DNA from 3 places in the Arthrobacter sp. D3-16 genome. Region 2 is predicted to be linked to each of the others. Evidence: riboswitches for the same ligand, from Rfam matches in the RefSeq annotation. Region 2 holds a riboswitch; each other region holds the start of a gene.
The links. Region 2 has a riboswitch for cyclic di-AMP ahead of M1D32_RS03770 (aggregation-promoting factor C-terminal-like domain-containing protein). Riboswitches for the same ligand answer to the same signal wherever they lie in the genome.
Positions count from the first base shown of each region.

Region 1: another riboswitch for cyclic di-AMP. It lies ahead of M1D32_RS09190 (C40 family peptidase); the one in region 2 lies ahead of M1D32_RS03770 (aggregation-promoting factor C-terminal-like domain-containing protein).
Region 3: another riboswitch for cyclic di-AMP. It lies ahead of M1D32_RS15175 (M23 family metallopeptidase); the one in region 2 lies ahead of M1D32_RS03770 (aggregation-promoting factor C-terminal-like domain-containing protein).

Region 1 is NZ_CP096437.1:1,912,632-1,918,029, reverse strand. Features, by position in the region: gene M1D32_RS09210 (DUF1810 domain-containing protein) at 16-459, opposite strand; gene M1D32_RS09205 (DNA alkylation repair protein) at 443-1,057, opposite strand; gene M1D32_RS09200 (TraR/DksA family transcriptional regulator) at 1,009-1,368, opposite strand; gene M1D32_RS09195 (dienelactone hydrolase family protein) at 1,515-1,793, opposite strand; cyclic di-AMP (ydaO/yuaA leader) riboswitch at 2,081-2,243, shown strand; gene M1D32_RS09190 (C40 family peptidase) at 2,247-3,098, shown strand; gene M1D32_RS09185 (protein adenylyltransferase SelO) at 3,214-4,689, opposite strand; gene M1D32_RS09180 (APC family permease) at 4,686-5,398, opposite strand, start outside.
Region 2 is NZ_CP096437.1:769,545-774,942, forward strand. Features, by position in the region: gene upp (uracil phosphoribosyltransferase) at 40-675, shown strand; gene M1D32_RS03760 (glyoxalase superfamily protein) at 721-1,095, shown strand; gene M1D32_RS03765 (YdeI/OmpD-associated family protein) at 1,114-1,557, opposite strand; gene M1D32_RS03770 (aggregation-promoting factor C-terminal-like domain-containing protein) at 1,632-2,387, opposite strand; cyclic di-AMP (ydaO/yuaA leader) riboswitch at 2,393-2,553, opposite strand; gene M1D32_RS03775 (winged helix-turn-helix domain-containing protein) at 3,495-4,361, shown strand; gene M1D32_RS03780 (SixA phosphatase family protein) at 4,411-4,938, shown strand; gene M1D32_RS03785 (hypothetical protein) at 4,945-5,398, opposite strand, start outside.
Region 3 is NZ_CP096437.1:3,245,342-3,250,739, reverse strand. Features, by position in the region: gene M1D32_RS15190 (DUF3027 domain-containing protein) at 1-684, shown strand, start outside; gene serC (phosphoserine transaminase) at 824-1,954, opposite strand; gene M1D32_RS15180 (metal-dependent transcriptional regulator) at 2,233-2,928, shown strand; cyclic di-AMP (ydaO/yuaA leader) riboswitch at 3,075-3,286, shown strand; gene M1D32_RS15175 (M23 family metallopeptidase) at 3,297-4,118, shown strand; cyclic di-AMP (ydaO/yuaA leader) riboswitch at 4,247-4,429, shown strand; gene M1D32_RS15170 (C40 family peptidase) at 4,500-5,195, shown strand; gene M1D32_RS15165 (NlpC/P60 family protein) at 5,363-5,398, shown strand, end outside.

The DNA of each region.
Region 1 (5,398 bases), 1.1 Mb from region 2:
CGTGCTTGAGTTGGCCTACTGTTCGTCCTTGCCGGCCAGCAGCTCATCGGTAGCGGCATCGGGCTGACCATCGAAGAACCGGGCCAGCACGGTTTTGAAGACGGTTTCCCCGGGAGCTGCGCGGAGGAAAAGGGTCATGGACGAATGCAGCTTCCGGGCGTCGATACTGCCGAGAATGTCCTCCGCAGGGCGGCCTGCATGGTTGGTGACGGCTAGGGCGCAGTCGAGCAGCCGCGGGCCCAGCACCGGATGGTCCAGGTACTCCCGGGCCTCGGCAACGGAGCTGATGGCATACCGGCGGGACATCTCGCTGTGGCCCAGGCCCGCGATCTGCGGAAAGATGAACCACATCCAGTGGCCGGATTTGCTGCCCAGCTGCAGTTCCGCCAGGGCCTGATCGTATGCTCCGCCGCTGTCCTGCCCGGCGACAAACCGGTCCAGGTTATAGGGATCGTTCATGCGTGTCTCCTTGTGGTGGGGGTTCGGGGGTGGATTGCTGCCCGATGAAGGCGGCGGCACTGCGCAGCCCGCCGTCGGGGTCCGTCCGCCAGCGGGCGAGGACAACATGTGCGCGCTGCCGGTCACGCCCGCCGAGCCGTGCCAGGAACGGCACCACAACGTCAGCCAGCAGGGGCTCCGTCAGTTCGCCCGTACCGGCAGACCGCAGGAAGCCTTCGATCCGGGTCAGGTCCGAATGGCGCAGGAGCGGCACCTTGGACTGGAGGAGCACCACGGCGGCGAGCCGGCGCTCAAAGACCGGCCTGGAGCCGGGCCGGGGCTGGCCCCACAGGGCGGATGCCAGCTGTACCACGGCGTCGTGGTCAAAGTTCTTGTACTTCCGCAGGGCGTCGCGGACGGTTCCGCGCACAGCACCCACGGAGGAGCCGTAGGAGGCAAGCTGCCCGCCCAGCCGGCTCTCGACGTCGTCCGCCCGATACCAGGACCCCTCGTTCTGCAGCGTCCGGTCAATGAATCCTGCAGCAGCCGCTATCTGCTCCACGCCGTTGCTCACCGGCTGCGGCCTGCCGATGCGTGCCGGATGCAGAACGGGGTCCATGGCCGTGCCTCGAGCCTGCCTTCGGCGATGGCTTCCCCGCAGACGGCGCAGGTCCCGTAGGTGCCGTCGGCGATTCGAGCCAAAGCGGCGTCCACCTGGTCAAGCCCTGCGCTGCTTTGCTTCAGCAGGGCGGACGCCTGGGACAGCTCGAAGGCGATGGTGGAGCCCTCCGGGTCATGTTCGTCGTCCACGTTCGAGTCCTGGCGCGCTGAATTTGCGGCGGCGATGTCTGCACGGAGGGCCGGCAGGAGCGCCACTTTCCGCTCCCGCTCCTCCTCGAGCAGGATCCGGAACCGTTCAAAGTCGGGCATGGCAAAAGCCTACGCGGCGTCAGGACCAGTTCCTCGCCACCGGGCGGTTTGGGGCGGCGCACGGCGAGCCGTCAATGAAAACCGGCGTTTCTCGTTATGGAGCGGAGAAACATCCGCCTTCCGCACGCCAGCCGCGCATGCCGCTCCTAGAGGTGGCGGCCGAACCACGCCAGGGTGTCGTTCCATGCCGCCGGAGCCTGGGTTTCGTTATAGCGGTCGCCGGTATCGGTGTGGAAGGCGTGTCGGCCCGGGTAGACCGTGAGCTGATGGACTACGTCAGTGGCTGCCAGCGCGTCCTTCAGGGCAGGCATCGCGCCAGTGATGCGTTGATCGCGTTCAGCGTAGACCCCGAAAACGGCGGCCTTGATGTCCGGCACTTTGCCCGTGTCAGGGGCGGGCCCATAGAACGCCGCGGTGGCTTTCAACCCGTCCAACTCGGTGGCCGCATACCAGGTGACGCCGCCAACAGGCCGTTTTCAGGGCGCCTTTATGACTTTGTGACAAAGAACACCGCAGTCTGCGCGGCGCGCCTATTTCGCGTGGTCAGGCGGGCATGGGAGATGAATCTAGTCGATGGCTAAATACGATAGGCGCACCTCGTATGTTACCCAAACGTGACAATGTGTCCGGAATCAGGCTATGGTCTTCAGGTGTCCCTCTCAGACGGGACATTCCCGTCAGTATGCCGAGCCCTGCCACTGAACCGGGATTCAATCGTTTCCAGCTGGCAGGGACGGGGGAACCAAGTTTCCGCGGCCTCATACGAGGCCTTGGGGTTAAGTCGATAGTGCTTCCGTTTTTTCGGAGTTACTTCCGGCCGGGTATCTCCAACCCGAACCCGACAGCTCACCCCGCAGGCATGGGAGAGGCGATCAACCGTGTCAAAAAATTCCACCACCGCCCGTCACCGCGCGACTCCGGCCCGCTCCATCGCGCTCCAGGGCCTGGCTGTCTCAGCCAAGTCGCTTGGCCGCCCGGCGCTCGCCGTAGCCGCAGCTTCCGGCATTGCCTTCGGTGTTGGCGCCCCTGCCCACGCAGGCGTCACCGGTCCGGACACCACTGAGACCACCAACACGCAGGCTTATGCAGCACCGGCTGCTGCAGTGGCTGCCCCCGCAGCAGCTGCAGCCAACGTGCACACCGTAGTCTCCGGCGACACCCTGGGCGCCATCTCGGCCGCCAACGGTGTAGCCCTGAATGATGTTCTGTCCGCCAACGGGCTGTCGATCGACACCATCATCTACCCCGGCGACCAGATCCAGATCCCCGGCGCTGGCTTCGTGGCAGCCGCTCCGGCCGCTGCTCCGGCTCCCGCCAAGGCTGCTGCTGCTCCTGCAAACACCGGCATGAACCTGTCCTACGCCTCCACGGCGGCGCCTGCTCCGGCAGCACCTGCTCCGGCAGCTCCCGCAGTCACCGGCACCGGCACCGGCGCAGCCATCCTGGCGAACGCTTACGGCCAGCTGGGCGTCCAGCAGGACTGCACCGCCATGGTGGAGAAGGCTCTCCGCGCCGTGGGCAAGAGCGTTGGCGACCTCGCCCCGGGCCAGTTCTACCAGTACGGCACCACCGTGGGCACCCCTGCTCCCGGTGACCTGGTGATCACCGCGGGCCACGTCGGCGTCTTCGCCGGCAACGGCCAGGTTGTCAGCGGTGGCGTGGACGGTTTCAAGACCGAAGTCCACTCCATTAGCTGGCTCAGCGGCGCTTCCTTCGTCCGCGTAGCGTAGTCACACCACCCGAACAGGGGCGGCAGACGGGATTTCCCGACTGCCGCCCCTGTTTTGTTGTTGCCGTCTTGGCGCCCGGTTCTCCTGGCTGTAGGCCAGCAGATGCCGGGCGTGCTCAGGTGCCGCAGAAGGTCTGGTAGCTGCCAAAGTCCTCCGGTGCTCCCTCGGCGTAACGTTCGCGCCCCGGCTGCTCGTGGAAGGGGTCGCGGACCACGTCGAGGAGTTGGTTGAAGGGCTCGAGGTCTCCCTCCGTTGCTGCGGCGAGCGCTTCCTCCACCAGGTGGTTCCGGGGTATGTAGGCGGGGTTGACGCGGTCCATCAAGGCCGCGTCGGGCTGCTGGGCACGCCACCGCTCCGCCCATGAATCGAAGGCAGCAAGGTCAAGGACCATGCCGCGGGCCGGGCGTTCATTTCCCCTTGCCGCATGAGCCAGGTTCCGGAAAAACGACGTGTAATCCACCGGCCCATCCTTCAGGAGTGCCACCAGCCCGTCCACCACCTCCGAGGCTTCTTCAGCCTCAGGGGTTCCCGCTGGGGCCTCTGCCAATCCAAGCTTGGTTTTCATGCCGGCGAACCAGGCATCGCTGTACTGGCGGCGGAACTTCCCCAGTGCCTCCACGGCAGGGGCCACGGCCTGTTCCTGGTCCTCGTTGAAGAGGGGCAGCATTGCCTCGGCCAGGCGGGCGAGGTTCCATTCGGCGATGACGGGCTGGTTGGCGTACGCATAGCGCCCGCCGACGTCGATGGAGCTGTAGACCGCGGCCGGATTGAAGGCGTCCATAAAGGCGCAGGGCCCGTAGTCGATGGTTTCTCCGGAAATGGTCATATTGTCCGTGTTCATGACGCCGTGGACGAAGCCCACCAGCATCCACTGCGCCACCAGCGACGCCTGGGCGGCCACCACCCGTTCGAAGAGTTCGAGGTAGGGGTTTTCCGCCTTGACGGCATCCGGGTAGTGGCGGCGGATCGCATGGTCCCCCAATCGGCGCAGGAGGTCCATGTTTTCGGTGGCCCTTGCGTACTGGAAGCTGCCCACACGGAGATGGCTGCTGGCGACCCTTGTGAGCACTGCCCCGGGAAGCATGGTGTCGCGGCGGACGGGGCGGCCGGTGCCAACGACGGCAAGGGATCGCGTTGAGGGGATGCCCAGGGCGTGCATCGCCTCGCTGATGACGTACTCCCGGAGCATGGGTCCGACGACGGCGCGGCCGTCCCCGGCGCGGGCGAACGGCGTGCGGCCGGAACCTTTCAGGTGCACGTCCCGTAGCCTGCCCTCCTTGTCGGTCACCTCGCCGAGAAGAAGGGCACGCCCGTCGCCCAGCAGTGGCGAGTAGCCGCCGAACTGGTGGCCGGCGTACGCCTGGGCTACCGGCGTCGATCCCTCCGGAACGTGGTTCCCCAGGAGGAGCCGTACGCCTTCCGGGGACCGGAGGTATTCCGGATCGAGCCCCAACTCCCTTGCCAGTGCGTCGTTGAGGATGAGCAGCTTCGGCTCGGGGGCTTCCTCTGCCTGCCAAGGAACAGCGAGCTCGGACAGTTCCCTGGCAAAGCGTCCGTCAAAGGTGACAGTTGATTCTGCGGCAGCTGTCATTGGTTAGGCCTTTCCTGTTGGTTGGTTTTCCGGTTGATCAGCCATGTGACGAACCAGAGCACCACGCCGATGGCCATGAGCCCACCGGCAATCTGGTACTGAATGACGTTCCGGCCAACCCACGGACCGGCAAGGAAGGCGCACAACAGGGCGGCCACCAGCGGCAGTTGCCCCGGCGAGGTGAAGAACACCTTCCGGTTGGGGTCCCGTTTGCGGCGCAGCACCACGCACGCCACGTTCACTACCGTGAAGACACACAGCAGCAGGAAGGCGGTGGTGCCGGAGAGGTTGGCCACGATGTTGCTTTCCGGATCGCTGGTCACGTACAGGATGAGCCCCAGTGCCAGGACGGTTGAGAAGAGGATGCCTGCCCACGGCGTGCGGCGGACCAGCAGGACTTTCCCGAGGGCACGTGGCAGGACGCGCTGGCGTGCCATGCCGTAAATGAGGCGGCTTGCCATCAGCATGTTGATCAGCGCCGTATTGGCCACGGCAAAGACCGCCAGGAACGGGAAGATCCTGTCGATCGGGAAATCGGGTGAGCCTTTATGCACCACTTCCAGCAGGGCAGCGCCCTCGGCTTCCCTGATACCTTCAAGTTCCGTCGGCGACAGGACGCTCACCACTGAGACCGCCACTAGCATGTACAGCAGCACCGCAATACCCAGGCCCGTAAGCATGGTTCGGGGAAAGATCTTCTCAGGGTTTT
Region 2 (5,398 bases):
GGCAGGGGAGTGCCAGCAACCGGGTGATAGTTTTGACCCATGCGCACTCTCGTTGTGGACCACCCGCTGGTCGCCCATAAGCTCACCGTCCTGCGGGACAAGAACACCCCGTCCCCGGTCTTCCGGCAGCTGACGGAGGAGCTGGTGACCCTTCTCGCCTACGAGGCCACCCGCGAGGTCCGCACCGAACCCGTCACCATCGAAACGCCGGTCAGCACCACTGTGGGTACGGCGTTCACCAAGCCCACTCCGCTGGTGGTTCCTATCCTCCGCGCCGGCTTGGGCATGCTTGAGGGCATGACCAAACTCGTCCCCACCGCTGAGGTGGGGTTCCTGGGGATGGCCCGGGACGAGGAAACCCTGGACATCATCACCTACGCCGAGCGCCTCCCCGAAAACCTCACGGACCGGCAGATTTTCGTCCTTGATCCCATGCTCGCAACCGGCGGGACCCTGCGGGAAGCCATCAAATTCCTCTTCAAGCGCGGTGCTTCAGACGTGACCTGCATCTGCCTCTTGGCTGCCCCGGAAGGTTTGGCCAAGCTGGAAGAGGAACTCTCCGGCGCCAACGTGACCATTGTCCTGGCCTCGATCGACGAAAAGCTCAACGAGAAGTCGTACATTGTGCCCGGACTGGGGGACGCGGGGGACCGCCTCTACGGCATCGCGGGGTAGTCCTCAAGCCTTTTCCATTCAGCTTCCCGCCGTTAGCCTGTGCGGATGGACTGGAAACTCGAACTTGTGTACGTCCCTGTGTCCGACGTGGACCGCGCCAAGGATTTCTACGTGAACAAGGTGGGCTTCAACGCCGACTTTGATGAGCGGCCAACGGACTCCATCCGCTTCGTCCAGCTGACGCCTCCAGGCTCCGCCTGCTCAATATGCATCGGCGACGGGCTCACCGACGCACCTCCCGGCACCGGCTCCAACCTTCAACTGGTGGTCAGCGACATAGAGGCCGCACACCGGCACCTCAAAAGCAACGGGGTGGACGTCAGCGATGTGGACGTGCAGGACTGGGGCCACTTTGTGTACTTCGCCGATCCCGACGGCAACAGGTGGGCTGTCCAGTACATCCCCGGCCGCAACACCTGATGCCGTCGGGCCGGGCGGTTATTTCTTTCCGGCCTTGAGGTCCTCCACCACTTTGGCGATTCGTCGCGACCGGGTCTCCGGAGTTTTGGCTTCGCCCAGCGGCTCCACGTACCGCCGCTGGGCGCTGTTGCTCAGGGTCACGTAGAACTCTTGCGCCGCGGGCTCCGCAGCCATTGCCGCCGCAAGATCCTCGGGAACCTCCACAACCCGGGGCTGCGTATCCAGTTCCAGCTCCACGTCAACGGTGTCTCCCGCCACGACGCCAACAAACTCCCTGTTGGCTGCGCTCAGTGAAATAAGGTTTTGGCCACCCATCACTGCGATGCTGCTGCGATAGCTTTTGCCGTGGATGGTTACTACCACCGGCGGCCGCTTACCGGCTCCCAGCTCCGTAACAACATGCTCGGGCACTACGATGCCGGTTTTGTTGCCGCTGCCCTGGACGGTGGTGGTGAACCTCATGGATCACAGTATGCAGGGCGGCCCGGTCCTACAAAAGGTCCGGGCCCTGCAAGCCCCCGGTGTCCCGGTACTTTTTAGTACCAGTTATTCGACAGGTGGAAGTTCAGTGCACCACACGGAGACTGGTAACGCTCCTGGATGTAGTTCAGGCCCCAGTTGATCTGCGTGCGGTAATTGGTGAGGTAATCGGCACCGGCGCTGGCCATCTTCTCCGCCGGCAGGGACTGGACAATGCCGTAGGCGCCACTGCTTGGGTTGGTGGCCGTGGTGGTCCAGTCCGACTCCTTGGTCCACAGCGTCTTCAGGCACTGCATCTGGTCAGGAGCCCACCCGTAGTTCGCCAGCTGGCCGGCAGCGTAAGCCTGGGCACCGGCGGGATCGTTGACCGCGACGACGGGTGCAGGCTCCGGCGCGGGAGCGGGTGCCGGCTCGGGAGCAGGTGCCGGAGCCGGCTCAGGAGCGGGTGCGGGTGCCGGTGCGGGCTCAGGAGCGGGAGCCGGTGCGGGCTCGGCAGCGGGAGCCGGTGCGGGCTCGGCAGCCTGCGGGGCTACAGCCATCTCCGGGGTGGCGGCCTCAGGCGCGGGATTGGAGGTAATCTCGCTCTTCTCGATGCTAAGGTTCGACTGCGCCTGGGCGGCCTGCGTCTCGGTGGCCGCTACGCGGATGCTGGTTTCGGTGGCCTGTCCAGCGGCTCCTACTCCAACGAGGAGTGCGCAGGATGCGGCCACCACAGCCGCACGCTTGCCGAAGGAAGGAATTTTGCCGTTTTCTGTTCCGGCATGCGGTGCAGAACCGTTTTTTGGGCGCGGTTTTACCAGGGTTTTGAACATGATGGATCGCCTCTCACACCTGCGGAGTTAGCTGTCGGGTTCGGATGAGGGCATCCGGCCACACGGAAAGATCACGTGCTGGCTTAACCCCAAGGGCAATTAGTGCCCGGGACGGTGGGTCCCCCGCCTCTGCCTTTGTTCAAGGGAAATCCGGGAAGTGGCAGAGCTTGGCGTCATCCGGATATGCGGCTCGTATGCGAACCTCACCCAATCGACGGTACAGGAATGGAGCGCGCAAGTCACATTTTGGTAACAGAGATCACGATGACGGCGCGTCGCCTTGCTGCAAGATCACCGGATGGGAAGTTCCGAGGCGAACCCTGTCCGTCCTGGGTGTGATATCACCGTTACTCTTCCCCCTGCGCCGGCGAAGCGCGAAAACACATGGTCTACGAACTCCGCCGCGACGCCGCCGTCGTCCGTTGCCGTTACCAAGGGCAGCACTCTTGGCGGTCCTTTCCACTCCAGTAACAACCACCAGCCGCGTGAGGTTCACCTTGCTGAGCTTCAGCGGCTGGCCCTCATCGAGCCGACTCCGTTCCCGGATTGGAGTTCGACGGCGGCACCCGGACCGCAAGTGCCCCAGGGAAGAGGCATTTTCGTGCCCACATGCTGGCGCCGCTGGACAAGGGGATGCAGAAACGAGGGCAATTCCGGCATTCCCGGTACGCCTGAAGAAAAGACGGAGGGAGTAGGTTCCGGCGAATTAAGTTCAGCCCGTATAGCTTTTCCGACCCGGGAGCGGGAAAATGATCAGCAATCTGACCATTATCCAGAATCGTGATCTGCGCCACATCAAGCGCTTTTGTCTCAGAATGCGGACTGATTCGTCCATTGTTACTTGCAAGTTCGCATTGTTACGCTGCACACTTCCATTGTGAACAAGAACTCAACAGCACCTGCAGCCGCAGACTACTGGCCCAGCACATCCGCTGCTGCCGACATGCGCTGTTGTCGAATGTACGCCTGAACTTCCCACCCCATGAAGTTCGTCGGCATACGCCCCCCAGCCCAGCGTCGGGCGTCCCTCCCCAGTTTTATTGCGCAGTGCGGGGAACCCAGCATTCGAGCCGCGATGGCGGCCATTCACATTGAGGTAAGCACTACATGTCAGTTGCATCCGGATACGTCCACATTTCTGTCCGTAACGCCGCCAAGGGTGGCCAGCCGTCGGGCCTCCGCCCCGGTTTCGGACCACGAACGTCGCTCGCTCCCGCCACGTCCGGAAGCAGCTTTCCCGGCTCGGGTTATGGCCCCCAGGGCTACAACCCCAACTCCTACGGCCAGCTGCGCGCCGTCCCGCCGGCCGAGTCCGCGCCTGTCACTGCTCCCACTCCCGTAGTCGCCGGGCCCAACCCCGTCCGCCCGGTGGCCAATGACAACGTCGCCCGTGGATTTGTCCTCTACATGGGGATCGACGAGGAAACCGCCGCCGCGGCAGGTACCTCCATCGCCAAGTTGGCCCAGGAAATCCGCGCCTACGCCCAGTCCTTGGTAACGGGAGCCGAAAGCTACGCCGCTGTTGCCGTTGCCCCCGCCGGTACGCCGGGCTCAGCGCTCGACGTCGTCCGCTCCACTTTCGGTGACCCCACGGTCAACACCCGCCAGCGCACCGAAACCCCGCGGCCGCAGCAGCCCCAGGAGCCGCGCCCCTCCGGCGTCCTGATCGACCTCGCACGCCGCGAAGTGCACCTCGACGGTGAATCCCTGAACCTGACCTTCAAAGAGTTCGAACTCCTTAACTACCTCGTGGAGAACGGCACCCGCACCGTGGGCCGCGACGAGCTGCTCGAGGGCCTGTGGCGCAACGCCGAAGAAGTGCCCAACGAGCGCACCATCGACGTCCACATCCGCCGTCTCCGTTCCAAGCTCGGCCGCCTCGCCAACACCGTCCGCACCGTCCGCGGCCAGGGCTACCGGTTCTACGAGCACCCCGAGGTCGTTGTCTGGGCCGCTCCGGAATACTCGATCTAGCATCCCGGAGGCTCGCAGGAGGCATGTGGCCGTGCCTTAGGCTTGGGCGATGAGCCAGCACCATCTTCGACGCCTTGTGATCATGCGGCACGCCAAAGCCGATTGGCCTGGCGGCGTGGCTGACCACGAGCGGCCGCTGGAGGAACGGGGCCACCGGGAGGCGCCCCTTGCCGGGCGTTGGCTGCTCAAGCACAACATCGTGCCTGACTTCATCCTGTGCTCCAGCGCCCTGCGGACCCGCCAGACCTGCACCTGGGTTTGTTCTGAACTCGGGGACAAGGCACCCACGCCCAAGCTCGAAGACGGCCTCTACGCTTCCTCCGCGCTGCGCATGCTTGCCGTGGTCAACCACGTACCTGATACCGTCACAACGCTGATGCTGATTGCGCACCTGCCAGGGGTACAGGACCTTGCCATGCACCTCGCCTCGCGCGATTCCGATCACGATGCCTACATGGACGCCGCAACGAGGTACCCCACCAATGCGCTCACCGTCCTCGAGACGGAAAAGTCCTGGGCAGAGCTTGACGGACAGGACGCACGGATCACCAAGTTCAAGGTGCCCCGGGCCCATTAGCGCAAGCTATTTCCTTGGCGCGCTGCGGCCCTGAGGTTGCTTCGCGGAACTATGTTTTGTGGCACTCTGCCTTGCGGCGCCCTGCCTCGCCGCGCCTTGTCTCTGGGGAGCCTGGCGCGCGGACGACGTCGGCTGCCGCACTGCAGCCCGCGGGCCCGACGGGGTGCGCGGCTGCCCAGCGCTGGACTGCCGTGCCGGTGTCCTCCTCGCGGCATTGCTGCTGCCGTGGGCAGCGGTGCGGACGCCTGCAGCCCGGGCTGCGCCGGATTGTTGTGCAGTGCGCCGGCGTCCCGGCCATATAGCGCCGGTGAACAGTGCTGCCAGGGCGGCCAGGGCGGAGAATGCGGCTAAGAAAAAGTAGTTGTCCGGGTCCGAAGTGGGCAACGGGGTGCCGAACAGCGACGACTCGTCCGTGAAAGCGAGCTCCCACGTGCTCAGGAAGGCCAGCGTTCCCGCCACG
Region 3 (5,398 bases), 1.8 Mb from region 2:
CAACCGGTGGACCGGGTGCCCTGGGCGGCAAAACCAGCCAAGCGCCGCGCCGGTGTGCCCGTGTGGCGTACAGGTAAGCCGGATGCTTTCCTCGCTGCTGCCGTGGACACGGCGCGAACGGCCATCGAGGGCATCACCGCAGCGTCGGACATTGGGGAGCACCTGGCGGCCAAGACCGAAGGCGACCGCCTGGTCACTCACCTCTTTGAATGCAGGCTGCCCGGCTATGCCGGCTGGCAGTGGTTCGCAGTGCTGACGCGGAATTCGCGGTCCAAGGTGGTCACGGTCAACGAGCTCGGCCTCTTGCCATCGGAGGAGTCCATCCTCGCCCCCGAATGGGTTCCGTGGGCCGAGCGGGTGCGGCCCGAGGATGAACAGGAACAGGAACAGGAATCGGGGCGCGGTGAGGACCGGGCGCACGAGCCGGAAGCCGCCACGCCCGACGCCGGTGCGCAGCAGGCTGATGTACGTGCATCCCACCCTGATGTGTCGGAAACCGACGCCGCCGAGCCTGCTACTACACAGCCTGGTACTACACAGCCTGTTGATGGGGAGGCTGGAGCCCTGGTCGCTGCAGACCTGGACGATCAGGCCCAGGTTGACCAGGCCCAGGACGACCAGGCACAGGTTGATGAAGCCGACGTGCCTGAGCAGCCCACAGGCCACGCCTCCTTGGCAGATTAGGGCACAGAGAACAACCGCGCCCAGCAAGGAAACTGGGCCAGGACGCGCAAACGGCGCCGACCGGGCAGGACCCGGGCGGCGCCGTCGTACGTTAAGACTGGGGCGTTACGTCAGCCACGTTAGCTGCGCGCAGTCCCGATCACTTGCGCAGTTCGCCCACCACATAGTCGATGCTGGCAAGAAGCGCGGAAACATCGGCCGGTTCGATGGCCACGAAGGTTGCAATGCGCAGCTGGTTGCGGCCGAGCTTGCGGTACGGCTCGGTGTCCACGATGCCGTTGGCGCGGAGGACTTTGGCGACCACTGCTGCATCCACGGATTCATTGAAGTCGATGGTTGCGATGACGTTTGAACGCTCATCGGGATTGGTTACGAAGGGGGTTGCGAACTCTGAAGCCTCAGCCCAGCTGTAGATACGGCCGGCAGAATCGGCCGTGCGCGAAGAAGCGAAGTCAAGGCCGCCGTTGGAGTTCAGCCACTGCACCTGTGCGTCCAGCGTTACCAGCGTGGACAGTGATGGAGTGTTGTAGGTCTGGTTCAAGCGCGAGTTGTCAATTGCGGTCTGCAGGTCCAGGAAATCCGGAATCCAGCGGTCGCCCGCCTTGATCCGCGCCACACGTTCCAGGGCGGCGGGGGAGAACAGCCCAAGCCAGAGGCCGCCGTCCGAGGCAAAATTCTTCTGCGGAGCGAAGTAGTAAACGTCACTTTCCGCCACGTCCACGTCCAGCCCGCCCGCGGCAGAGGTGGCATCCACCAGCACCAGGGCACCCTCATCTGCACCGGCAACACGCTTAACCGGCGCTGAAACCCCCGTGCTGGTCTCGTTCTGGGGCCAGGCGTAAACGTCCACCCCTGCTTCGGCCTTGGCTGAAGGGCGGGTGCCCGGTTCGGACTTGATGATGGACGAGGAGTCCAGGAAGGGCGCGTTGTTGGTGGCTGCGGCAAATTTGGAGCCGAACTCGCCGAAGGAAAGGTGCTGCGCCTTGTTTTCAACCAGGCCGAAGCTCGCCACGTCCCAGAAAGCCGTGGAGCCGCCAACGCCCAGGACCACTTCGTAGCCCTCGGGGGCACGGAAGAACTGGCTGAGACCTTCGCGGACGGAACCAACGAGGTTCTTGACCGGGGCCTGCCGGTGGGACGTGCCCAGGATGTTCTTCGAGGCCGCGGACAGCGCATCAATTTGCTCCTGCCTGACCTTGGAAGGCCCGGCGCCGAACCGTCCGTCCTGGGGCAGGAGGTCGGCGGGAATAGTGATGCTGGTTTCGCTCACGGGTGCTCCAATTTCGGCGTGGACATGGCTTTTGTCCGGTCGGGTGTTGGTGGCCGGCAGCCGGGAACGACTGCAACCAGGGCCTCCCTCATTCTGCCTGAACCGCTTCATGGGCGGGAACCGGAACCGCCATAGTCCAGCCAATGAGACGGTCCGCCCGCACCCACGCGAACTATTAGGACAAAGTCAAAATAGGCTAAGCTTTTCCACGGACTACGTCGCGGTGAAGGCGATACGGTGGGACAACGCTAGGTACTGTGCTCGAGGAGCTGAGCTGGATGACGGATCTGATCGATACTACGGAGATGTACCTTCGGACCATTCTGGAGCTCGAGGAAGAGAACATTGTTGCCCTTCGTGCGCGTATTGCCGAGCGGCTGCGCCACTCCGGTCCCACCGTCTCCCAGACCATCGGACGCATGGAACGGGACGGGCTCGTTGTGGTCTCGGGCGACCGCCACCTTGAGCTGACCGAGACAGGCCGGAAGCGTGCCACGGAAGTAATGCGCAAGCATCGCCTGGCCGAACGCCTTCTCGCCGATGTGATCGGGCTGGACTGGGCCTATGTCCACGATGAGGCCTGCCGCTGGGAGCACGTGATGAGTGAGCGGGTGGAACGGCGCATTTACGAGTTGCTGAACCACCCCACCGAGTCCCCCTACGGGAACCCGATTCCGGGCCTTGCTGCCCTGGGTGGCGTGGCGTCCCTGGGTTTCGCGGATGGAGCCATTAGCCTTCTTGAGGCGATGAAATCCTACGGTCCCGCCTCAGTGGTGACCATCAGCCGGCTTGCCGAGCCCATCCAGGTAGAGCCTGAACTGCTCTCCCAGCTCGATGAGGGCGGCATCCGGCCGGGTGCCGCTGTATCGCTGGAGCGGGTGGGTGACTACATTTCGGTCCGGGTTCCCGGAATCGAAGGGGCGCTGGAGTTGCCCCCGGAGGTTGCCGCGCACGTCTTCGTGGCGATCAGCTAGAAAGCCACGGACGAGCCCGGTACCCCATGTGAGGGCCGTTACGCAATGATAACGGAATTGTTACTTTGGGCCTTAAGCATCTATAGTTGAACCAAGCGTTGATATTAAAGCGTTACCTGATCTGGAGCCGAGCTCTGCCAGCGGATCAGGAGCACCAGTCGTAACTGGCAGAGGCGGGGGAACCACAAGCGGCAGCGGGGGACTGCCTTGGGGTGAAGTCCGTCAGCAGCAAGCCTCTTCCAGTGAAGGATTCCTCCGGGGATATCTCTGTGCCGAAGCTTGCTTACGGCGGACCGGGTCTTTGAACTCTCTGACCCGAATCCGACAGCTAACTTCGCAGGCTTTCCAGAGAGGAACCCTTCTTGACCATGCAGAATTCCAGGGGACGCCGCCGCGCGGCGGTCCCTGCTTCGACACCGCCTGTTGTCGAAGTCATCACCTCGGAACGCCCCCGCGATCCGCACCGTGATGCGCGCCGCCGTCGGGGTCCCTTCCGTCAGATCACTGAATTCGCTGCTGCCAGCGGCATCGGCCAAAAGGCCGGCATCGCCCTCGCTGCCACCGGACTGGTACTCACCGTGACGGTGCCGGCTACCAGTCCAGTGATGGCCACCGACGCCTCCGGTTCCGCTCCTGTGGCTGCGTCCGCTGTTGTGCCCCAGCCCCAGGTTTCCGCGGAAGCTGGCGCCCAAATCGACTTCAGCCGCTCTGCTGTGGTTACCCAGGCGGACCCGGATGGCAAGCTGAAGCAACTTCTCAGCGCTCAGTCTGCCGGCGCCATCACCCGCGCCGCTTCCGCTGGAAGCCTTGGTGCCCCGCTCTCTGCCTTGACCACTGCTTCGCCCTTCGGGTACCGGGTCAGTCCCATTACCGGAGGCTCCGGCGACTTCCACCGGGGACAGGACTATGTGGCCCAGTGCGGCACCTCTGTACTTGCTGCAGCTACCGGAACAGTCACCTTCGCCGGGTGGCACCAGTACGGTGGCGGCAACCGTGTGGTGGTGGATCACGGCAACGGCCTCGAGACCACCTACAACCACCTGTCATCCTTCAGCGTGAAGGAGGGGCAGACGGTGTCCCGTGGGGACGTTGTGGCCCTCAGCGGGACCACTGGAGCCTCCACCGGCTGCCACCTCCACTTTGAGGTACAGGTCAACGGCGAAGTTGTTGACCCGACCGGCTGGCTTTAGTCAAGTGACGGTGAGCTATCGAATGATCTTGACTTGCCGTGACCTGAATGTGACATTCACGCAAAACTGCTGTACCGTCTAACTCGCGTCAACTTTTCCGAAGTTGACGCTCTTGTGCGGATTGCCTAACTCTGCCACCGCTCAAGGTCCGTTCGCATTTCATCGTCTGGCAGGGGCGGGGGAACCAATTTTGGCCTTCAGCTTTTTGAAGGCCTTGGGGTTAAGTCGCAGAAGCTTCCCAGGAAGCTGCGCGGCCGGGTGACTCCCATCCGAATCCGACAGCTCACCTCGTAGGCATTGGGAGAGGCTACCTTCGTGTCTTCACGCCATAATTCTGCGCGCCACCGTGCGCAACCGGTTCGTACCAACCCCCTGGACTCCATGTCCAAGGCTGTTAGTGCCAATGCCGGGACAGTAGGTCGCCAGGCTGCAGTGATCGCAGCTGCGTCCGGCCTCATCCTGACCATGGGCCTGCCGGCCAATGCGGCGGACACCACCGCTGGTGTCTCCGCCTCCACCGAGTCCGGATCCGCACAGAGCGCCCTCGCGGTCACTGCGGCACCCACGGCCACCGTTTCCTTCGAGCGCCCCGTGGTCAAGACCACTCCGGCGCCCAAGGTCGTCGAAACGGTGCGTACGCAGTCAACTGCCTCCGCCAACCGAACGGCAACCACCGCTGCCACGGCTGCCACCGCAGCCGCTCCGGCAACCGCCGCCGAGAAGCCCACTGAAACCGTTGCCTCCGCTTCCACCTCCGGAATCGCGGGAATCGCCTACACCGGCATTGGCCGTCCGTACGTTTGGGGCGGCACCACCCCCAACGGCTGGGACTGCTCAGGCTTCACCCAGTGGGTCTACGCCCAGGCCGGCATCAGCATCCCCCGCGTCAACGCGTGGACTGCAATGAAGCCCACCTCCACGCCTCAGCCGGGTGACCTGGTCATGCAGAACGGCGGCGCGCACGTAGGCATCTATGTCGGCAACGGCATGATGATCAGCGCCTTGAACCCGTCCCAGGGAACGCTGCTGCACTCGGTAGCTGCTACCGGCTCTTCCTCGTTTTTCACTATGAACTAGTTCTTCGACCCCAGGGTCCAAGGGCTTTTTCTTTGCCCAAAACACGCTCTTCGCTAAATCACACACATCCCCGTTCGGGGCGTGCCGGCGTACCCCCAAGATGCCGGCGCGTCCAAACGCCTTTGGCTGCCTACATGCGGTCTAAAGGAAAACGAAAGAGAGAACTGATGACTACTCGTGCAACCGCACGGCACCGCGCCGAG